2 regions of the Thiomonas sp. OC7 genome follow, and region 2 is predicted to be linked to the other one. Evidence: predicted binding sites of a transcription regulator. Region 2 holds the regulator's gene; the other holds the start of a gene.
The links. The regulator NrdR, encoded in region 2, represses ribonucleotide reductase genes. The targets are predictions, from matches to a motif close to CACNANATNTNGTG.
Positions count from the first base shown of each region.

Region 1: the regulator NrdR is predicted to act here: its motif matches at 5,351-5,364, upstream of BIO17B3_RS13020 (ribonucleoside-diphosphate reductase subunit alpha).

Region 1 covers NZ_LR131953.1:2,703,558-2,714,971, reverse strand. Annotated here, with positions in the region: partial or broken gene BIO17B3_RS13030 (histone) at 1-414, opposite strand, end outside; gene BIO17B3_RS13025 (ribonucleotide-diphosphate reductase subunit beta) at 843-2,045, opposite strand; gene BIO17B3_RS13020 (ribonucleoside-diphosphate reductase subunit alpha) at 2,200-5,136, opposite strand; gene ampD (1,6-anhydro-N-acetylmuramyl-L-alanine amidase AmpD) at 5,488-6,075, opposite strand; gene BIO17B3_RS13010 (sigma-54 dependent transcriptional regulator) at 6,078-7,622, opposite strand; gene BIO17B3_RS13005 (PAS domain-containing sensor histidine kinase) at 7,626-9,353, opposite strand; gene BIO17B3_RS13000 (PP0621 family protein) at 9,334-9,561, opposite strand; gene BIO17B3_RS12995 (inner membrane protein YpjD) at 9,558-10,397, opposite strand; gene ffh (signal recognition particle protein) at 10,525-11,414, shown strand, end outside.
Region 2 covers NZ_LR131953.1:3,045,564-3,056,977, reverse strand. Annotated here, with positions in the region: gene BIO17B3_RS14640 (DNA translocase FtsK) at 1-291, opposite strand, end outside; gene BIO17B3_RS14635 (Crp/Fnr family transcriptional regulator) at 499-1,170, opposite strand; gene trxB (thioredoxin-disulfide reductase) at 1,383-2,339, shown strand; gene rpmB (50S ribosomal protein L28) at 2,416-2,649, shown strand; gene rpmG (50S ribosomal protein L33) at 2,691-2,861, shown strand; gene BIO17B3_RS14615 (acyl-CoA desaturase) at 3,039-4,244, opposite strand; gene BIO17B3_RS14610 (RsmB/NOP family class I SAM-dependent RNA methyltransferase) at 4,356-5,663, opposite strand; gene purN (phosphoribosylglycinamide formyltransferase) at 5,673-6,296, opposite strand; gene nrdR (transcriptional regulator NrdR) at 6,411-6,902, shown strand; gene ribD (bifunctional diaminohydroxyphosphoribosylaminopyrimidine deaminase/5-amino-6-(5-phosphoribosylamino)uracil reductase RibD) at 6,899-8,062, shown strand; gene BIO17B3_RS14590 (riboflavin synthase) at 8,069-8,701, shown strand; gene BIO17B3_RS14585 (class II glutamine amidotransferase) at 8,694-9,506, shown strand; gene BIO17B3_RS14580 (Antimicrobial peptide resistance and lipid A acylation PagP) at 9,653-10,231, shown strand; gene ribBA (bifunctional 3,4-dihydroxy-2-butanone-4-phosphate synthase/GTP cyclohydrolase II) at 10,274-11,414, shown strand, end outside.

The sequences.
Region 1 (11,414 bases), 340 kb from region 2:
CCAGGCCGCTTGCGGATTCAGCTTGGTTTGCGCGGTCGCTGCTTTTTTGGCGGGAGCAGTTGCGGCCTTCTTCGCCGGTGCCGCTTTTTTCGCAGGCGCAGCCTTCTTCGCCGGTGCAGCTTTCTTAGCCGGTGCGGCCTTCTTTGCAGGAGCAGCCTTCTTAGCCGGTGCGGCCTTCTTCGCTGGCGCGACCTTCTTCGCCGGCGCGGCCTTCTTCGCCGGTCCGGCCTTCTTCGCAGGAGCAGCCTTCTTAGCCGGTGCGGCCTTCTTCGCAGGAGCAGCCTTCTTCGCCGGTGCGGCTTTCTTCGCCGGAGCCGCCTTTTTCGCGGGTACAGCCTTCTTCGCCGGTGCTACTTTCTTCGCGGGCGTCGCTTTCTTCGCCGGTGCCGCTTTTTTTGCAGTTGCCATGGTGATTCTCCTTGATCAAGTCTTTTGAAGTTGAGCCGGTCGCCAAATCGCGTCCGAGCGCCTCACGGCCCCGCCTCCCGGCGGTTTCCAGTACGGGACATCGGCACGGCGTTCAGCCGGCACCACCTGCGATCGGCTCAGCGCTGATCCGTGCAGGGGATTCACTTCCTTCGGCATCAAAGCCGCTACGGGAAGGAATGGGGAACGGCGCGCCATGCGCTCACCTCTGGTCATCCAGAGCATGAGGCGCAGACCGGCGCACCAGAATTGATCGAGCAGGGAGTCAGGCATCACCATGGACGCCCCCATGCGTTGCGCGACAAAAAACAGAGGAGGAGACTCCACCCGCCGACTCTGCGCGGCCGGACGTATCGGGGTGGAAGGGACTCGGTCAACAATCACTCTGTTGTGCGTGCTCGCAGGTTATTCAGGCGTCATTCCCAGGACAGCGCGCCGCCGGATTGGTACTCGATCACCCGGGTCTCGAAGAAGTTGCGTTCCTTCTTCAAGTCGATCATTTCACTCATCCAGGGGAAGGGGTTCTCTTCATTGGGGAAGATAGCGTCGAGACCGATCTGCACCGCACGGCGGTTGGCGATAAAGCGCAGATAGCCTTTGAACATCGATGCGTTCAGACCCAGCACGCCGCGGGGCATGGTGTCCTCGGCATAGCGATACTCAAGCTCGACCGCCTGATGGAACAGGCCGGTGAGCTCGCGCTTGAATTCCGGGGTCCAGAGATGCGGATTCTCCAGCTTGATCTGGTTGACCAGATCGATGCCGAAGTTGGTGTGCATGGACTCGTCGCGCAGGATGTACTGGTATTGCTCGGCCGCACCGGTCATCTTGTTCTGCCGCCCCATCGACAGGATCTGGGTGAAGCCGACATAGAAGAACAACCCTTCCATCAGGCACGCGAACACGATGATGGAACGCAGCAGCTCCTGATCGTTGCGCTCCGAACCCCCGAAAGCCGAAGTACGGAACTCGGGGTTGGTCAGGGTGTCGATGAAGGGAATGAGGAACTCGTCCTTGTCGCGGATGGAGGTGATCTCGTGATAGGAGTTGAAGATCTCGCTTTCATCGAGGCCTATGGATTCGACGATGTACTGATAGGCGTGGGTGTGGATGGCTTCCTCGAAGGCCTGGCGCAGCAGATACTGGCGGCACTCGGGGTTGGTGATGTGGCGATAGGTTCCCAGCACGATATTGTTGGCGGCAAGCGAATCGGCCGTGGTGAAAAAGCCGAGGTTGCGCTTGATGATGAGACGCTCGTCATCGGTCAGGCCATTGGGGTCTTTCCACATCGCGATGTCGCGCGACATGTTCACTTCCTGCGGCATCCAGTGATTCGCGCAGGAGGCGAGGTATTTATCCCAGGCCCATTTGTATTTGAACGGGACGAGTTGGTTGACATCGACACTGCAGTTGATGATGCGCTTGTCTTCGGCGCGCACCCGCGCAGTGGAGGCCGCGCGTTGGCTGTAGAGGTCTGCGGCCACCGCCAATGCTGGCGCCGATGCGGCTGCGGATTGAAGCGACGCCGAGGCACCGCCCATGGATAGAAGTGAACGCTCCGCCAGCGCACCTTGCGCGGGGCTTGCAGAGTTCTGTTGTGGTTCGTCCCAAGTAAGCATGTTCATGACCTTCCGTGAATTATCAAGTGTTCAGCGCAAAGGCTCAACACCGATGCAATGAGGATGCGTGGTTTGTGCGGCGCATGTTGTGCAGGCGCATCGCAAGTGGCATGCCGCTTGATCACTTGTGATGCGCCGCAACGGTTTGCGGCGCTTACTGACAGGCTTCGCATTCCGGGTTGTCGATGGCACAGTAGCGGATGTCACCCGACTGCACCACGGCCTGTGCCGAAGCCGAAGCTAAAGCCGAAACCGACTCGCTTGGCGACTGCGGCACGGCGTTGAGCTGACCCGCCTTGACCGTGGACTTCTCGGCATGCGTGGCGCCGATAGTGCGCAGGTAGTAGGTGGTCTTGAGGCCACGCAGCCAAGCCAGCTTGTAGGTATCGTCGAGCAGCTTGCCCGATGCATTAGCCATGTAGATGTTGAGCGACTGCGCCTGGTCGATCCATTTCTGGCGGCGCGCCGCAGCCTCGATGATCCACTGGGTATCGGTCTCGAAGGCCGTGGCATACAGGGCTTTGAGATCGGCGGGAATGCGGTCGATGCGCTGGGTGCTGCCATCGAAGTACTTGAGGTCGGCCACCATCACTGCGTCCCACAGGCCACGCGCCTTGAGGTCGCGCACCAGATATTGATTGATGACGGTGAACTCGCCCGACAGATTCGACTTGACGTACAGGTTCTGGAAAGTCGGCTCGATGCAGGCGTCGACGCCGACGATGTTGGAGATGGTGGCCGTGGGCGCGATGGCCACGCAGTTGGAATTGCGCATGCCGTGCTGCGCAATCTGGACGCGCAAGGCGTTCCAGTCAAGAGTGCTGGAGGTGTCGGCCTCGACATAGCCGCCGCGCTGCTCGGCTAGCAGCTTCAGACTGTCCATGGGCAGAATGCCTTGATCCCAAAGCGAGCCGCCGTAACTGCTGTAGCGGCCGCGCTCGCGTGCCAGTTCGCTCGACGCCCAGTAAGCCTCGTAGCAAACCGCCTCCATCGACCGATCGGCAAATTCCACGGCTTGTTGCGAACCATAGGGAATACGCAGCTGATACAGACAGTCCTGAAAGCCCATGATGCCCAGACCCACTGGCCGATGCTTCATATTGGCGTTGCGCGCCTTGGCCACGGCGTAGTAGTTGATGTCGATCACGTTGTCGAGCATGCGCATCGCGGTCTGGATGGTGCGCTTGAGCTTGGCCTGGTCGATGACCTTGGTGCCGTCTGCCGCGTCTTTCAGATGGGCAACCAGATTGACCGAGCCGAGATTGCACACCGCGATCTCGCTCTCGTTGGTGTTGAGCGTGATCTCGGTGCAGAGGTTGCTCGAGTGCACCACGCCCACATGCTGCTGCGGGCTGCGCACATTGCACGCATCCTTGAAGGTGATCCAGGGATGGCCGGTTTCGAAAAGCATGGACAGCATCTTGCGCCACAGTTGCACCGCAGGCAGGGTCTTGAACAGCTTGATTTCGCCCAGCGCGGCCTTTTGCTCGTAGCGGGTATAGACCTGCTCGAAGTCCTTGCCGAACTTGTCGTGCAGATCGGGCACGTCGGCCGGGCTGAACAGCGTCCAGTCGCCCCCTTCCATCACCCGCTTCATGAATAGATCGGGTACCCAGTTGGCGGTGTTCATGTCGTGCGTACGGCGGCGATCGTCGCCGGTGTTCTTGCGCAGTTCCAGGAACTCTTCAATATCGAGGTGCCAGGTTTCCAGATAGGCACAGACCGCGCCCTTACGCTTGCCGCCCTGGTTCACTGCCACCGCGGTGTCGTTGACCACTTTGAGGAAGGGCACGACGCCCTGGCTCTTGCCGTTGGTGCCCTTGATGTGGCTGCCCAGGGCGCGCACGCGCGTCCAGTCGTTGCCCAGACCGCCGGCGAACTTGGACAACAGCGCGTTCTCCTTGATGGCCTCGTAGATGCCGTCCAGATCGTCCGCCACGGTGGTGAGGTAGCAGCTCGAGAGTTGCGAACGACGGGTGCCCGCATTGAACAACGTGGGCGTGCTCGACATGAAGTCAAAGCTGGAGAGCAGCTCGTAGAACTCGATGGCGCGCGCTTCGCGGTCGATTTCGTTGAGCGACAAGCCCATGGCCACGCGCATGAAAAAGGCCTGCGGCAGCTCGATGCGACGGCCATCCTTGTTCACCCGCGTATCGGCACGATTGGCGAGGAAATAACGGTCGTACAGCGTTTGCAGACCCAGGTAATCGAACTGCAGGTCGCGCTCGGCCTTGAGCGCGGCACCCAGACGGACCAGGTCGAACTGCCCGAGCCGCTCGTCGAGCAGTTCGAGCTCGACACCCTCCTTGATGCAGCGCGGAAAATACTCGGCGTAGCGCTGGGTCATCTGCTCCTGCGGAATGTCCTCGTTCAGCGTCTCGCGGCGCATGGTGTGCAACAGCAGGCGCGCGGTGACCTTGGAGTAGTCGGGGTCGCGCTCGATCAGGGTGCGCGAGGCGAGGATAGAGGCCTTGTAAACCTCGAGCATCGGCACGCCGTCGTACAGATTGCGCAGCGTTTCCGCCACGATGGGGGCCGCCTTCACATCCGCACTCAGATTGACGCAGGCGGATTCGATCAGGCTCACCAGAGCGGCCTGATCGAGCGGTTTGCGCAGACCGCCGTCGAGCACATGCAGCACCGGAGCGCTCTCTTGTTGCTCTGCAGCCGCTTTTTGCTTGGCCCGCTCTTGTGTGCGGCGTTCGCGGTACAGCACATAGGCGCGCGCCACCTCGTGCTGGCCAGTGCGCATCAGCGAGAGTTCGACCTGGTCCTGAATGTCTTCAATATGAAAGGTGCCGCCGCTGGGACGGCTACGGAGCAGGGCGCGCACGACGTTTTCGGTCAGCGCATTCACTGTTTCGCGCATGCTGGCCGAGGCCGCACCCTGCCCGCCTTGCACGGCCAGAAAGGCCTTGGTCATCGCCACGGCGATTTTGCTCGGCTCAAACCCGACCACGGCCCCGTTGCGACGGATGATCTTGTAGTCTGAAAAATCACCCAGTGCGACCTGCTGTTGCGTATCCACCTCGGGGTGTGCGAGGTGTTGCGGGACAGCAGCGGATTCGGTGGCGGCGGTGGTCTGGGACATCGGGACTCCTTGGGGGCAGATGAGCCGCGCAGCAAATCTGACTGGCTCACGGCGCTGCGAGCGCACATGAACGCCGCATGAAAGCAGCACGGACAAAGCAATAAAGACGAATGAGGGCAAATCGGGGACGAACCGAGAGAGCGCGTAAGCATTTCCAGCCTTGCGAAGCCGCAGTCTCAGACCGCGATCCGGCATCTCTCTCAAACCGGCAAGACACTATATCTAGCGTCTGGCGGAATTTCAACCACTATTCGTAGTGTGGGACAAATTGACAGCCAGCCCACAGCTTATGCACAGGTTCATGCACAAAGTCTGCCCTTGGAGCGGCTTCGGGCAAACCCGCAAGGGTGCTCAAAACCGCTGAAATGGAAAGGCCGATGTCGGCAGGGCCAGGCCGTTTTTGAGCTGGCGCCAGTCGAAGCCGACGCCTGGATCGGTCTTGCGCCCTGGCGCGATGTCGCTATGCCCGACCCATGCGCGCAAGGGATAGCGCGCGAGCAGCTCAGAGCCCAGTGCGATCAGGGTGTCGTACTGCTCGGGCTCGAACGGCTCATCGTCGCTCCCTTCGAGTTCGATGCCGATGCTGAAATCGTTGCATCGCTCGCGCCCAGCATAACGCGATGCGCCGGCATGCCAGGCGCGCCGGTCACAGGACACATATTGCGTGAGCACACCATCGCGCTGCACCACAAAATGCGCCGAGACCCTCAGACCTTCGAGCGCGGCAAAAGCCGGGTGCGCTCGCGGATCGAGCCGATTGCAAAACAACTGCTCGATCGCCTCGCCGCCATATTGGCGCGGCGGCAGAGCGATGCAGTGGATCACCAGTAAATCGATCGGCACGCCCGCGGGCCGCTCATCCTGGTTGGGGGACGGCACATGACGGGCGTGGGGCATCCAGCCTGCTTCCCGACTGGCCGCGCTGATGGGGGGCGACATGATCAGAGAGGGTCGTCCGGCGGCGCTTCAGCCGGGTCGCGCACGTCGAGGCGCTCCATGCGGTAGCGGATCTGACGCAGATTCAGCCCCAGCAACTGCGCGGCCGCGGTGCGATTGAAGCGGGTGCGCCGCAGCGCCTCGCAGAGGATGCTGCGTTCAACCTGATCGAGGTAGGCCCCCAAGTCGGGAGGCAGGGGCGATTGCGCTTCGAACCGGGCCATGGGGGGCTGGGGCGACTGAGGCGGCTGAGGCTCCGGGGCACGCTGCGCAACGATTGGGGTGACCGGCGGATCCGCCGGTCGCGGCATGGATGGCGCCGTCGTGTCGGGCAGGATGGTGGTGATCGGCAAAGCCGTCGCAGAGGTCAGCACTTCGGCGGCGCGGGCGCCACTGCCCTGCAGCTCGATGTCTTCAGGGCCGATCAGATCTTGTGCAGCCAGGGCCGCAGCCCGGTGCAGCAGATTTTCCAGCTCGCGCACATTGCCTGAGAAACGATGCTGGCGCAGGTGCTCAAGCGCAGCCGGGCTCAGCCGCAGACCGGGCCGCGCATTGTCGCGGCGGATGTCGCCCAGCAACGCCTCGACGAGTACCGGCAGATCATCCAGCCGGTCGCGCAGCGGCGGCAGAGTGACCGCGATGACGTTGAGGCGGTAGAACAAATCCTGCCGAAACTGGCCCTGCTCCACCATGCGTTCCAGATGACGGTGGGTGGCGCTGACCAGGCGCACATCAACCGCGATTTCTGCCGTCTCGCCCACCGGGCGCACGCGCCGCTCCTGCACGGCGCGCAGCAGCTTGGCCTGCATCGCCAGGGGCAGTTCGCCGATCTCGTCGAGAAACAGCGTGCCGCCCTGCGCCGCGGCAAAGAAGCCGGCATGATCGGACATCGCTCCGGTGAACGCGCCCTTGCGATAGCCGAAAAACTCGGCCTCCAGCAATTGCTCGGGAATGGCGCTGCAGTTCACCGGAACGAACGGCCCGCTGGCGCGGGCGCTGCATTCATGCACGGCCTTTGCGGCCAGCTCCTTGCCGGTGCCCGACTCGCCCTGGATGAGCACGGGCGCCATGCTTCGGGCCACGCGCTGCAAGGTCTGTTTAAGGGCGCGCATCACCCCAGACTCACCCACCATGCGTTGCAATGCGCTGCTGGTCGGCGCCTGCACTTCCACATCGACCGCTGCGAGGGCCGCATGCACGGTGCGACGCAGCGCCGCCAGATCGACCGGCTTGCTCAAATAGTCGAACGCTCCGGCCTTGAGCGCAGCCACCGCGTTGCCCGCACTGCCGTAGGCGGTAATGACGATGGACTTCTCAAAGCGGTCGGGCTGGGCTTCCAGCCAGCGCAGCAACTCCAGCCCCTCGCCGTCAGGAAGACGCATATCGGTGAGCATGAGGGCGTAGCGCCTGCGCGCCAACTGCTCGCGCGCCTGCGCCACGGTTTCAGCCACGTCGATCTGCCAGCCTTCATGCACCAGGCTCAGGGTGTAGAGCTCGCGCAGATCGGGTTCGTCGTCGACGATGAGAATACGCACATCCGCTGGATTCATGCCTTAAGGGCCCGGTGCGATTTGAATGACAAAAGAACCGCGCTCATGCGGCGTGCCCTCGCGCTTGAGGCGGTAAAGCAGACGCGCGCCGTTGCGCAAACACAGTTCGTGAGAAATATACAAGCCCAACCCGACGCCCCGGCTGCTCGTGGTGCGAAACGGCTCGAACAGCTGCGCGCGCAGTTCGGCGTCGATCAGCGGCCCATCGTTGGAGACCTGGATTTCCCGCACCTGCCCGGCGCCGAGTTGCCGCATCTCGATCGCCCGTGGCTGGTTGCTCGCATAGCGCCGCGCGTTACTCAGCAGATTGACCAACACCCGTCGCAGATGCAAGGCATCGAAGCGGATCTGCGCCGCGTCGTCCTGAATGAACAGACCGATGCGTCCCTGATCCGGTTGGTCGAATTCGGCATGCAGCTCGCGCATCAACGGCGCGCAAAGCATCAGGCCGATTTCACGCGGCGCGGTGCGGCCCAGCTCCAGCACGTCCTCGACGGTACGGTTGATGCGTTCGACGTTCTGGCCGATGAGATGGTGCAGGCGTTCGAGCTGCACCGCATCGCCCGCGAATTCGCGGGCGAGCTGGTTGGCCTGCCCGATCGCCCCCAGCGGATTGCGGATCTCATGCGCCACGCTGGCCACCAGACGCCCCATCGCCGCCAGCTTTTCCTGCTGAATGCGGGCATCGATCTCCCGCAGATCCTGCAGCACGATGAGGTAGCCCACGCCGCCCGGCAGGTTGTCGAGCGTGGACAGACGCAGCAGCAGCTTGCGACCCGCGGGCGTGCGCACCTTGACCTCCAGCGCCTCCTCGCCGTCGATGGCCATGCGCTCCACCTCTTTGCGCACCACCTCGGCCACCGGCAGATCGCGCAAGGCCTTGCGCCCCCCGAGCCAGCGCGCCGTGACCGCATCGCTCCAGGGCAAATCCAGCAGCTGTTGCGCGGCCGGATTGAGCGCTTCGAGCACCATGTGCCGATCGACCACCATGACGCCATCGCGCTGCGCCTCGATCACCCGCTGGTTCAAGGCCATCTGCCGCCGGGCGACGGACTCGCTGGCCGCCGCGCGCGCCTCCTGCCGCGCCAGTCTTTGCGACAACTGCCAGGTCAGCACCGCCACGGCAAAATAGGCGATGCCGACAAAGGCCGCATTGAGCAGGCGCTGCTCGGCCTCCGCCGCCCCGCCCAGCATCGCGAACCCGGCGCTACCCAGCAGAATCATCGTCACCAAGGCAGCCACGAACAAGGTGAGCGACAGCGTGCCGTAAATGCCCGCTGCCAACACGGGCAAGGCGTAGATCAGGGCGAATTCGCGCGCGGGATATCCCGCAGTGAACTGCAAGGTGGTGAAGGCCAGCAGATCGACGGCAATCGCGATCAGCACCTGCCAGGCCAGGCCCTGCGTGCGAACGAAACTCCACCAAAGGCTCGCGACTGTCAGCGCCACATACAGCAGCGCCACTCCGTAACCCAGTGTGGCGATGGCGGGTTTTTCGGCATGGGGGGCCGCCTGCATCATGGGCAGCAGCACCAGCCAGCCCAGCAACATCAGCGACATGAGCACGCGCGCCGCAGCCAGCACCCGGTAGGTTCGCAGGCGTTCTCGGCCCAGACGCGAAGAAGGCACGAAGGCCGAACCTGAAGAGGCCGCCGCCGGGGCGAACATGGATCGCGCGAATGCGCTTTCAGCGGCGACCGCAGCGCCCGGCTTACGACCCCAGACGGGCATGCTCGTCGCTGCAGTACGGCTTGCCATCGCGCCAGACGCAGCGGCTGGCGGGCGAGTGCACGCCGCAATGCGCGCACGGCAACATCGCCTCGGGAACCTGCGGCGGTTTATTGGGCGAAGGCGGCTGTCGCACGCTGCGGGGTTGCTGCGATTTTTTGATGAGCATCAGCCCGACGATCACCACCACAAACAGAACGAGGTACTTCATCGGTGCAAAATCACCTGCAGCACAAAACGCGAACCGACATAGGTCAGCATCAGCAGCACCGTGCCGCCGAACAGCCAAGCCAGCGCCCGCGTGCCCCGCCAGCCCAGAAACACCCGACCCACCATCAGCACGGCAAAAATCAGCCAGGCCGCGATACCGAAAACCGCTTGATGATTGAACTCCAACGGCTTGCCAAACAATTGCTCGCTGAACGTCGCCGCAAAAATGAGCGAGGCCGTCAGCAGCACAAAACCCACCCCCGCCAAACGATAGGTCAGCTTTTCCAGGGTGAGCAAAGGCAGGCTGCGCGACACGCCCGACACCGCGCCCTTGCGCCGATGCAGCGAACGCTCGGCCGTCCACAGCAAAATGCCGTGAAGCACGGCCGCGCCGAACAGACCATAGGCGGCGATCCCCATCGCCCAATGCAGCGCGAAAGTGGGCCCGGCGCCGTAAGGCGGCGTAAAGCCTCCGGGGAAAACCCAGCTCAGCAAAATGGAAAGGGCCGCCAGCAGACAGATCCAGCTTCTCAACATCTGCAGGGGGTAATACAGACTTTCCACCCAATACACTGCCGCCACCAGCCAGAACGTGACCGAAAGCGCCTGGGCAAAGCCGAAATGCGGCTGCAACTCGCCGTGCAGCACCATGGCGAAGGTGATGGTCTGCGCGATCCAGGCCAGCGCCATCACCCAGGTCGACCAGCGCTCGGAACGTTGCGTCGCCCCACTGGCAGCCCCTTCCGCTTGGCCCAGCACCAAAGCAGGTTTCGGGCGCGACAACACCGCAGCCAACATATAGAAGGCGAAGGCGAGGCTATTCACTAAAATCGACATGTTTCAAGTTTAACCGACCCCCCTGCGGTTCTTCAGTGCCGCGCGCGGTGAATGCCAGACTGGCCTCAGGCTCTGCGACGACCAAACTGCGCAAACGCCCAAACCTCGCTCCAACCTTCCACGCCCCATGCTCAACAACCTCACCCAGCGCCTGTCCCGCGTGGTCAAGACCCTCAAGGGCGAAGCGCGCATCACCGAAGCGAATATCCAGGACATGTTGCGCGAGGTACGCCTCGCGCTTCTCGAAGCCGACGTGGCGCTGCCCGTCGTGCGCGAATTCACCGCCCGCGTCAAAGAAAAGGCGCTGGGCCAGGAAGTGGTGGGTTCGCTCACCCCCGGTCAAGCGCTGGTCGGCGTGGTGCAGCGAGAACTCGCCGATCTGATGGGCGGCGACGCCGTGCCGATCAACCTCGCCACCCAGCCGCCAGCCATCGTGCTCATGGCCGGTCTGCAGGGCGCGGGCAAGACCACCACCACCGCCAAGCTGGCGCGGCTGCTGACCGAGCGGCAGAAGAAAAAAGTGCTCACCGTGTCGTGCGACGTCTATCGGCCGGCGGCCATTGCGCAGTTGCAGACCGTGACGGCGCAGGCTGGGGCGGAATTCTTTCCCTCATCACCCGACGACAAACCACTGGACATCGCCCGCCGCGCCGTCGAATTCGCCCGCAGTCACCACTTCGACGTGCTGCTCGTCGACACCGCCGGACGACTGTCGGTGGACGAAGCCATGATGCGCGAAATCAAAGAGCTGCACGCCGCGCTCAAGCCCATCGAAACCTTGTTCGTGGTGGACGCCATGCAAGGTCAGGACGCGGTGAACACCGCACGCGCCTTCCACGACGCGCTGCCGCTGACCGGCATTGTGCTCACCAAACTCGACGGCGACGCCCGCGGTGGCGCGGCGCTGTCGGTGCGGCAGGTCACGGGCGCACCGATCAAGTTCGCCGGGGTGTCGGAAAAGATCGACGGCCTGGAGCCCTTCGACCCGCGCCGCATGGCCGACCGGATTCTGGGCAT
Region 2 (11,414 bases):
GTACAGGCCCAGCGGAATCAGCCACAGGGCCGAGAAGCCCAGCAGAAAATAGGCCACATCGGAAAACCAGGCCCCAACCACGCCGACCCAGTTGGCCACATGACCATCGGTGCCCGAACTCGACCAGGACGGATCGGACTTGTGAAAGCTCAGCAGGCTCAGGCAAAGCAAAATCCAACCGATGAAGGCGGCCGTCAGGCGTACCTCGCTCGCAAAACGCTGCAGGCGGCTGCGCGGCTCAGAACGGAGCGCCGCCTGGGAAGGGCGACGTCGGGTATCGATTTTCGGCATGGGAGGGGTGTTCAAAATCCAGGGTGATGCATCGCGCCCGCCATCAAACTGGGCTTCAGGGCGGATTTTGCCGCCTTCGCGGCGGTCATGGGCAAACAAGCCAACGCGGCAGATCGCCCAGGCTCAGAATCGCAGGCGGATAGGGGCGACGGATAAAGGACGACGGATCAGGAGCGAGGACGAGGGGCCGTGCACACCCCGCTCGCATCAAATCAGGGTCGAGAGATGCTCTCGGATCAACAGGGTGCCGTCTTCGCGCTCGACCACAAAACCCTGCTGTTCAAAGTCCTTCATCACCCGGCTGACCATTTCGCGCGAAGCGCCGACCATCTTGGCCAGATCCTGGCGTGAAAGCTTGTTGCGGATGACGTGCTCGTTCTGCATCTCGTCCGTGAGTTCCATCAACGCGCGCGCCACACGTCCATAGACATCCATCAGCGCCAGAGATTCAATTTTTCGGTCGGCGCGACGCAGACGCAGCGCCAGCCCGCGCATGATCGCAAAAGACATGCTGGTGTTTTCAGGCAGGCATTGCAGAAACGCCACACGGCCGAGCATCATCACATCGGTCTGCACCTCGGCCTGCACCGTGGCGCTGTGCGGTTCGCCATCGATCAGGCTCATTTCCCCGATGTAATCGCCCGCATGCAGCACGGCGATGATGACTTCGCGGCCTTTGGCGTCCATGCTGATCACCCGCGCCCGGCCGGAAAGCAGAATGAACAGGGCATTCGACTTGCTGCCCTGCTCGACGATGTTTTCGCCGCGCTTGTAGCGCCGCTTGACGATGGATTGCGAAATCGACCAGGCCTGCGATTCGGTGAGCACGGCAAACAGCGGCACGCGCCGAACGAGGTCAATATCGGTGATTTGCGACATCAGTTTCTCCAGTTTATGGGGAGGCGGGGCAATTTCGAAGGCAGGCGGAGAAGCCAGAAAATAGCCGCATGCCGCACGCCCGATATGCCGCACCCCTAAAATCTTATCTATTGTGCGGCGGCTTGCCCTTGATCTATTTTCGAGGACAGTCCGTCAGCAGCGGTTGCAGCGCAACCCTCTCCCCCATCCTCTCAGCCCGAAGTTTCTCACACATCATGACATCCAAACACGCCAAAGTGCTCATTCTGGGCTCCGGCCCGGCCGGTTACAGCGCCGCCGTCTATGCGGCCCGCGCCAATCTGAACCCTCTGCTCATCACCGGTCTGGCTCAAGGCGGTCAACTCATGACCACGACCGAAGTCGACAACTGGCCCGCCGACGTCGATGGCGTGCAAGGGCCCGACTTGATGGCGCGCTTTCAGGCGCATGCCGAGCGTTTCAACACCGAGATCGTGTTCGATCACATCCACACCGCGCATCTGCGCGAAAAACCCATCCGCCTCGAAGGCGACAGCGGCGTTTATACCTGCGACACCCTGATCATCGCCACTGGCGCCTCGGCCAAATATCTGGGACTGCCCACCGAAGAGGCCTTCATGGGCAAGGGCGTCTCGGGCTGCGCGACTTGCGACGGCTTTTTCTATCGCAACCAGCCGGTGTGCGTGGTGGGCGGCGGCAACACGGCCGTCGAAGAAGCGCTGTATCTGGCCAATATCGCCAGCAAGGTGACCGTCATTCACCGCCGCGACAAATTCCGTGCCGAGCCCATTCTGGTCGACAAACTCATGGCCCGCGCGGCCGAGGGCAAAGTCGAACTCAAGCTCTGGAGCGAATTGAAAGAAGTGCTGGGCGACGCCAGTGGCGTGACTGGCGTGCGCATCCACAACAGCCAGACCGGCGCCGACGAAGACATCGCACTGAATGGCTGTTTCATCGCCATCGGCCATCAGCCCAACACCGAAATTTTCAAAGGCCAGTTGGACATGAAGGACGGCTACATCATCACCCGCAGCGGCAACGAAGGGATGGCGACCGCCACCAGCGTGCCCGGCGTATTCGCCGCGGGTGACGTGCAAGACCACGTTTATCGCCAGGCGATCACCAGCGCAGGTACCGGCTGTATGGCCGCTCTGGACGCACAGCGCTATCTGGAGAATGCGGAGTCTTGACACCGATAGCGGTGGACAAGCAAATCTTTCCGGCTATAATCTTTAGCCTTTGTTCTACACAATTTCGAGGTGTGCCATGGCACGAGTGTGTCAAGTGACAGGTAAAGGGCCGATGGTCGGGAACAATGTGTCCCATGCGAACAACAAGACCAAGCGTCGCTTCCTGCCCAATCTGCAATATCGTCGTTTCTGGGTTGAAAGCGAGAACCGTTTCGTGCGTTTGCGCGTAACGAGCTCTGGGCTGCGCACCATTGACAAAAAAGGCATCGACGTCGTGCTGGCCGAGCTGCGCTCGCGCGGCGAGATCTGATCGCCCTCTCCATTCCTTCCTAGAACTGCACGGAACCCATCATGGCAACCAAAGGCGGACGCGAAAAAATCAAGCTGGAATCCTCTGCGGGCACCGGCCATTTCTACACCACCACCAAAAACAAGCGCACCACGCCTGAAAAGATCGAAATCATGAAATTCGATCCGGTCGCGCGCAAGCATGTGAATTACAAGGAAGGCAAGATCAAGTAATCTGATCTGTCTACCAAAGAACGATCCGCTGGATCGGCCACAGTGTTCAAATTCACTGCGGCCTGACTAGCGGATTTTTTGTGGGCGCCTCTTTTTCATGGGCGCCTCCTTCGGCGCTCCATCAATGTTTAGCCTGGGCATCCGGCATGAATGCCCAGGCGTCGTAAACATCAGAATTCAGGCCGTCGGCGTATAACGTCGCAGCCTCAGCGACAACTCCCGAAGCGGGGCCAAGCCACTGTCTTCGGCACGGCGGCACCAGTCCTGGAGCTTCAAGCGAAGCTGGTCGGCGTTCAGATTGGTCTGCTCCCACACCGATTTGAGTTCTTCGCGCATGTGCAGCAGCTTGCTCAGGTTAGGGCTGGCGCTCGCCGCGGCGTCCACCAAGGCTCGCGAACGCTCGCACAGAATCTCGCGCTCGATGCCGATCCAGCGTTTGGCTGCGCGCAAAGTCGGCAGATGGCTCACCGCGCCCTGTTCTGCAGCCCGGGCCAGCTCGGCCTTGAGGGTGGACTTCAACCCCGCGGCATAGCGCGCCATCAATTCATAACGGTTGGCGATGACAGCTTGTAAAGTGAGTTGATCGACCTCGGCGCGCACCTCGCCCAGCCGGAACTGCGGCGGCAGTTTGCGTGGTTTGGCCAAACCCACCCAGGACAAAGCGCGGATATACGCCCAGCCGATATCGAACTCCCACCATTTGACCGAGAGTTTGGCCGACGTGGGATAGGTGTGGTGGTTGTTGTGCAATTCTTCGCCGCCGATCAGCAACCCCCAGGGCGAAATGTTGTGGCTGCTGTCTCGCGCCGAAAAATTGCGATAGCCCCACCAATGACCCAGCCCGTTGATCACCCCGGCTGCCCAGATCGGAATCCACAACATCTGCACGGCCCACACCGTCGCGCCGATCGCGCCGAACATCAGCACATCGAGAATGAGCAACAGCCCGACGCCCTGCCAGATAAATCGGGAATAAATATTGCGCTCCAACCAGTCGTCAGGAGTGCCGTGACCGAACTTGCTCAGGGTTTCGGCGTTTCTCGATTCGGTTCGGTACAACTCGGCGCCGCGCAACAGCACCGTATCGATGCCGCGCGTCACCGGACTGTGCGGGTCGTCGACCGTCTCGCACTTGGCGTGATGCTTGCGATGAATCGCCACCCATTCCTTGGTGACCATGCCCGTGGTGAACCACAGCCAGAAGCGGAAAAAGTGCGAGGCGATCGGGTGCAACTCCAGCGCTCGGTGAGCCTGAGCGCGGTGCAGAAAAATAGTGACGGACGCAATGGTGATATGCGTGGTGATGAGCGCAAATAAGACGATTTGCAACCATGATGCACGCAAAAGGCCGTGCCCAGCACAATTCAAAAACACATCAAACATCAGAAACTTTCAGATCGATACAACACAGTTGGAACTTCGCCGTTGGCGAAAGTTGCAATCATTATCGGTCTTGCACTGACGACAGCACTCAGTGCAAACGAGAAGCCCTTGTCAGTCCGCTAACGTGGCATCGGCTTCGCCACGACCAGATGAGGTCGGGCGCCGCTGCAGCACGGCGGCGTAAAAGCCGTCAGTGGCGTGGCGATTGGGCAACAACTGCAAGTCCCCTTGGGTCACCAGGCCCTCGCCGTCCACTCCTTGCTGACGTAGCACCGCATCGGCGGGAACACGTTCGAAATCGGGGTGCGCGGCCAGAAAGGCATTGACGATGCCGCTGTTTTCTTCCGGCAAGACGCTACAGGTGGCGTAAACCAAGCGCCCGCCCGGTTTCAGCAGCGTTGCCGCCGATTGCAGAATATTGGCTTGTTTTGTCGTCAACTCGGCAATATCTTCAGGCTTCTGTCGCCATTTCATATCAGGGTTACGGCGCAAGGTACCCAGGCCGGAGCACGGCGCGTCCACCAGCACCCGGTCGACCTTGCCAGCCAGACGTTTGACCCGTTCATCGCGTTCATGTGCGATGGCGACCGGGTACACATTGGATAGCCCACTGCGCAACAGCCGGGGTTTGAGCTTGGCCAGGCGGTAGTCGGCCACGTCGAACGCATAAAGCCGACCCGTGCTGCGCATCATGGCGCCCAGCGCCAGGGTTTTGCCGCCGGCTCCGGCGCAGAAGTCGACCACCATTTCGCCGCGGCGCGGGGCCAGCAGTACGGCGAGCAGCTGACTGCCTTCGTCCTGCACCTCCACCCAGCCTTCGCGAAAGACGGTGAGATCCTGCAAAGCGGGTTTGCCTTCCAGGCGTACGCCCCACGGCGAATAGGGCGTTGGCTGCGCGGGCAGATTGAGGCGGGCGAACACGTCGAGCACGGCTTCGCGCCGCGCTTTCTGCACATTCACCCGCAAATCCAGCGGGGCCGGGCGCAACATCGCCTGCGCCAGCGCAGGATATTCCGCGCCATAGTTCGCCTGCAAAGCGGCCGCCAGCCATTCCGGCAGACTCCAACGCACCGCTTCCGGCAGGGCCATCGCGTCTTGTGCCAGCAAGCGTTTGCGCCACTCGAGTTGCTCGGGAGAAAGCGCGGCATGCAGCGACTGCGCGTTTCCCGACCAGCCCAGAATGGCCAGACGCAGTTCCATAGCCCCGCCGATGCTTTCGTCGGTCGCGGCCAGCGTCTGAAACAAGCGCAGATGCCGCAGCACCTGATAGACCGTGTCGGCCAGGATCTGTCGGTCGGTCTTGCCCAGTTGCGGCTTGGTACGGAACAGCCGCGACAGCACGGCATCGGCCGCGGCGTCGAAACGCAACATATCGCGCAGCACGTCGCGCGCGGTGTAAAGCAGGTCACGCGGTTTCATGGCGCTCTTTCAAAGGGAAGAATCGGAGGACGGACGGATGCGGGTGCGCAAGCCGTCGATCTGCACCCGTCCTTCCAGCAAAGCCCGCACGGCGGGGGGATAAATTCGGTGCTCTTCAAGCAAGACCCGCGCGGCCAGCAACTCGACCGTATCACCATCGAGCACCGGCACGGCGGCCTGCGCCAGAATCGGCCCGTGATCGAGCGCACTGCTCACCAGATGCACGGTAGCACCGTGCCACTTCACCCCTTCCTCAAGGGCGCGGGCATGGGTGCGCAAACCGGTGAAAGCTGGCAGCAAAGACGGATGGATATTCACCAGACGGCCCGCAAAGCGATCCACGAAGGCCGCACCCAGCACCCGCATGAAGCCGCACAGCGCGACGACGTCGGGCTCCAGCGCAGCAATCGCGTCGCCCAAAGCACCGTCGAACGCCTCACGGTTGGGAAAGTCGGCATGCGCGATCACCTGCGTGGGCACACCGAAGGCACGCGCAGCGTCCAGCCCTGCGGCATCAGCCCGGTTACTGAGTACTCCACGCACGCAAACGCCCCAGCCCTGTTCACGCTCGGCCTGAAGAATGGACTGCAGATTGCTGCCGCGCCCGGAAATGAGGAGAACCAGATTTTTCATCGGCGGGCAGTGTAGCCGCCGCGTCAGGTGTTTGATATGCGCCGTGTTTGCGCGCGCTACCGCGAAAACAGACCGCAGCGTGAATAATGACGGGTTTAATGTTGCCACGCCGCCATGAAATGCCCCTTTTGCCAAAGCCCCGACACGCAGGTGATTGAAACCCGCGATGTGGAAGATGGCACCGCGCTGCGGCGGCGGCGGCGTTGCGGCCAATGCGACAAGCGCTTCACCACCTATGAACGCGCGGAGGTCAGCTTTCCGGTGGTGGTGAAAAAAGATGGCCGCCGCACCGAATACGACCGCGACAAACTGCGCGCCTCTTTCCTGCTGGCCTTGCGCAAGCGGCCAGTCAGTGCCGACGCGGTGGATACCGCCATCGGGCGCGTGGAGCAAATGCTGCTGCAAAGCGGCGCGCGCGAGCTGCCCTCCACCCAAATCGGCGCCTGGGTGATGGAGGAATTGCGCACGCTCGACGGCATTGCCTATGTGCGCTTTGCCTCCGTCTATCACAGCTTCAAGGATTTGAGCCAGTTTCTCGATGTGCTGCAGGAAATGCAGCCGCCCTCGCCCGCCGCCAAACCCCGGCGCGGCAAAACTCCGACATGAACCCGGACGACGTTTCATTCAGCGAACAAGATCAGCGCTTCATGCGCCGGGCGCTCGATCTGGCGCACAGCGCGATGTACCGCACCAGCCCCAATCCGCGGGTGGGCTGCGTGCTGGTGCGAGACGGCCAGGTGCTGGGCGAAGGCGCCACGCTGGCTGCGGGGCAAGATCACGCCGAAGTCCAGGCGGTGAAGCAAGCCTGGGAGCGCGGCCACGAGGTGCGGGGCGCCACCGCCTACGTCACGCTGGAGCCCTGCGCGCACCACGGCCGCACGCCGCCCTGCGCCGACCTGCTGGCCACGCAAGGCGTCGCGCGCGTGGTTGCTGCGCTGGTCGATCCCAACCCGCTGGTGGCAGGCCAGGGATTGCAGCGTTTGCGCGATGCCGGCATCCAAGTCGATGTCGGGCTGTTCGCCGATGAAGCGCGCGAGATCAACCTTGGCTTCATCTCCCGCATGGTGCGCGGCACGCCCTGGGTGCGGCTGAAGGTGGCCGCCTCGCTCGACGGCGTTACCGCCCTGCCTAACGGCGCAAGCCAGTGGATCACCAGCGAAGCGGCCCGCGCCGACGGCCATCACTGGCGCGCGCGCGCCTGCGCCGTGCTCACTGGCCTGGGGACGGTGCGGGCGGACGACCCGCAGCTCAATGTGCGGGCGGTGCAGACGCCGCGCCAGCCCATTCGCATCGTCATCGACAGCCGCCTGGAATGCCCGCCCACCGCGCGCCTGTTGCAGAGCGCCGACTCGCCGCTGTGGATCGTTCACGCCCTGTCGCCGGAGCGGGCCGCGCCGCGTCTGGCGGCACTGCGCAGCGCGGCCACCACCTCGCTCGATCTGCAAGACATCGCCCTGCCCGCCGATCCCGGCAAACCGGGCAAGACCGATTTGCGCGCGCTGATGCAGGTGCTCGGCCAGCGGGGCATCAACGAGCTGCACTGCGAGGCCGGCGAAAAGCTCAACGGCTCGCTGCTGCGTGCCGGCGTGGTCGATGAACTGCTCCTGTATCTTGCGCCCCAGTTGCTGGGCGAGGGCGCCGGATTGGCGGCGCTGGGGCCCTACCAGCAGATCAGCGAAGGACTCGCGCTGCGATGGCATGATGTGCAGCGGATCGGCGCCGATCTGCGCATCCTTGCACGTCTCCCTCATTCCTTTTCTCTTTGAACCCTTATGTTCACCGGACTCATCACCAGCGTCGGCCGCATCGCCGAAGTCACCCCCCTCGGTTCCCAGGCCAGTCACGGCAAACGCGTGCGCCTGCAGGTCGATCCGGCCTGGCTGCAGGGCGTAGAGCTCGGCGAGAGCATCGCCGTCAGCGGCGCCTGCATGACGGTGGTGGATCTTCAGCCCGGTGGCTTTGCCTTCGACATTTCGGCCGAAAGCCTGGCGCGCACCACGGGGCTGGACGTGCCGGGCGCCCGGGTCAATCTGGAGCAGTCGGTCGCGCTGTCCACCAAGCTGGGCGGCCATCTGGTGACTGGGCATGTGGACGGCGTCGGTCAGGTGGCCCGGTTCGAGCCCATCGGCGAATCCTGGCTGCTGGAGGTGGACACGCCCGCCGCTTTAGGCAAGTTTTTTGCGTACAAGGGCTCCATCGTGATCAACGGCGTGAGTCTGACGGTCAACCGCGTCGAAGATCTGCCACAGCATTGCCGCGTGAGTATCAACCTCATTCCGCACACCCTGCAGCACACCAATCTGCATCAATTGAGCGAGGGCAGCGCGGTGAATCTCGAAATCGACCTCATCGCCCGCTATGTCGAGCGCATGCTGGGCGCACCGGAGGGTCGGAAAGATGTGTGAGTTGTTCGCCTACTCCAGCCGTGTGCCCGCGCGGGTGCGGTTCGCCTTTCGTGAATTCGCGCGCCACGGCGGGCCGCACGCCGCCAACCCCGACGGCTGGGGCGCGGCGTATTACGAAGGCAGCGACGCGCATGTGCTGCGCGAAGCGCAACCCGCGCTGGCCAGCGCCTTCGTTCCGGTGCTCGAAAAGCACGACTTTCACAGCCCGCTAGTCATCGCACATATCCGCCGCGCCTCGCGCGGCCCGGTGACGCTGGTCAACACCCAGCCGTTCGCCCGCGAGCTGTTCGGCAAGCGCCACATCTTTGCCCACAACGGCGATCTGCCGGACATCGAGCAGGCGCTTCCTCTGGCGCATGCGGCGCACCGCCCGATGGGCCAGACCGATTCCGAACATGCGTTCTACGTGCTCATGCAATCACTGCAAGTGCTCGATGCGGCGGGTGAGAGCGGCGACCTCAAACGCCGCATCGAAGTGGTCTCCGACTTCGCGGCCAGATTGCGCGCCCTTGGCGCGGCGAACTTCCTGTTCACCGATGGCGACCTGCTGTTCGCTCATGCGCATCGCCGCCGCAGTCATCCGGGCAACACCTGGGTGCCCGGTTTGCACCTGCTCATGCGCGAAGCCGCCAGCGAGCATCAGATGCGCGCTTCTGGGCTGCACGTTCAGGGCCGCGACGACAAACCCGCACCCGCCGTGATGCTCGCCAGCGTGCCCCTCACCCCGGAAGACTGGGAACCCCTGCCCGAAAATACGCTGCTCGTCGTGCAGCAGGGCCGATTGATCGCGCGCCTCGGTGCTTGATCATTGCCCCGATCAGCGCCCCAACCCGGCTCTGAACAGCGCTTGAGTCGGCCACACACATGCCGCCCGTTGCAAACGGACACAGGCTCAACCTTTTGCGCTGATAAAGTCTGGCCCGACTTCCCTGAGACGCCCGCCAAGAGCCCATGAAACATTTTCCAGCCCGCCTTCTATCCACTTTCGCCCTCCTCTGGCTGGCCCTGGTTCCCCGCGCGAGTTGGGCGCTGGGGCTGGGCGGCGTATCCGACTGGGCTCAGTCCACCTGGAATGCCGCGGTCAGCACCACCCAGACCGGACAGGACGATCTGTACTTCAGCGGTTACACCTGGCACGACCCCGGCACCTACACCGCCGCCAAGCGCGCCACGCTCAACAAACACGCCTGGGGCATAGGCTGGGGCCGCCATCACATCAATGCCGACGGCAACGAAGACATGGTGTACGCCATGATCTTCTCCGACTCGCACTGGAACGCCGAGCCCGTGGTCGGCTACGCCCATCAGTGGATGTTCAACAACGACGCGCCGGTGGGCTTCGGTCTGGGCTACACCCTGGCGGTGACCTCGCGCGCCGACATCTTCCACAACATCCCCTTCCCCATCGCGCTGCCCATCGCCTCGATCCGTTTCGGCAGGCTGTCGATTTATGGCACCTTCATCCCGAAGGTGAATAACAAGCTCAACAACGGCAACGTCGCGTTTTTCTTCGGACGCTACGAATTCTGACAAGGCAAGCGGCGCAAGCGCGCCGGGTGAGGCGGTTTTAGAATGATGGGCTTTTCAGCAGCGCCCGTCCCCATCATGCCCCTGTCCCCCGTTCCCGACATCATTGCCGAGCTCAAGGCCGGGCGCATGGTCATTCTGGTCGATGAGGAAGATCGCGAAAACGAGGGCGATCTGGTCATTGCCGCCGAGCACATCACCCCGCAGTCCATCAATTTCATGGCCACGCATGCGCGCGGTCTGATCTGCCTGACCCTCACCGCCCAGCGGTGCGCGCAGCTTGGCCTGCGGCATATGGTCGAGCACAACGGCTCTTCGCACGGCACCGCCTTCACCGCGTCCATCGAAGCTGCCGAAGGCGTCACCACGGGCATTTCGGCGGCCGACCGTGCGCGCACCGTGCAGGCCGCCGTGGCGCGCAACGCACAGGCCAGCGACATCGTGCAACCGGGTCACATCTTCCCGCTGATGGCCGCTGAAGGCGGCGTGCTGATGCGCGCCGGGCACACCGAGGCCGGCTGCGACCTCGCCGCTCTGGCCGGGCTGGAACCCGCCGCCGTGATCTGCGAGGTGATGAACGCCGACGGCACCATGGCCCGCCTGCCCGATCTCGAACAATTTGCCGCGCAGCACGAGCTGAAAATCGGCGCCATCGCCGATCTCATCGAATACCGCAGCCGCACCGAATCGCTGGTGCAGCGCGTAGGCGAACACCCCATGCAGACACCGTTCGGCCCGATGCGCTGCGTGGCCTATACCGATCGCGCCGGTCATGGCCTGCATCTGGCGCTGGTGCATGGCGACCTGGCCGCGCAGGCCGCGCCGCTGGTGCGGGTGCACGAGCCCCTGTCCGTCCTCGACCTGCTCGATGCCGCCTGCCAGCGCCATTCCTGGAATCTACCGCAGGCGCTTGGCCGCATCGTGCGCGAAGGCGTGGGCGTGGCCGTGCTGCTCAACTGCGGTGAATCGGCCGCGCAATTGAAAAGCCAGTTTGAGCGCTTGTTGCAGCCGGCGGCCACGCCGCCCAAATCGGGCGTCACCGCCTTGCGCGACTACGGCATTGGCGCGCAAATCCTGCGCGATCTCGGCGTGCGGCAGATGCGCCTTCTCGGCCAGCCGCGCAAAATGCCCAGCATGGCAGGCTACGGGCTGGAGATCGTCGGCTTCGAGTCCGCACAGGACAGCG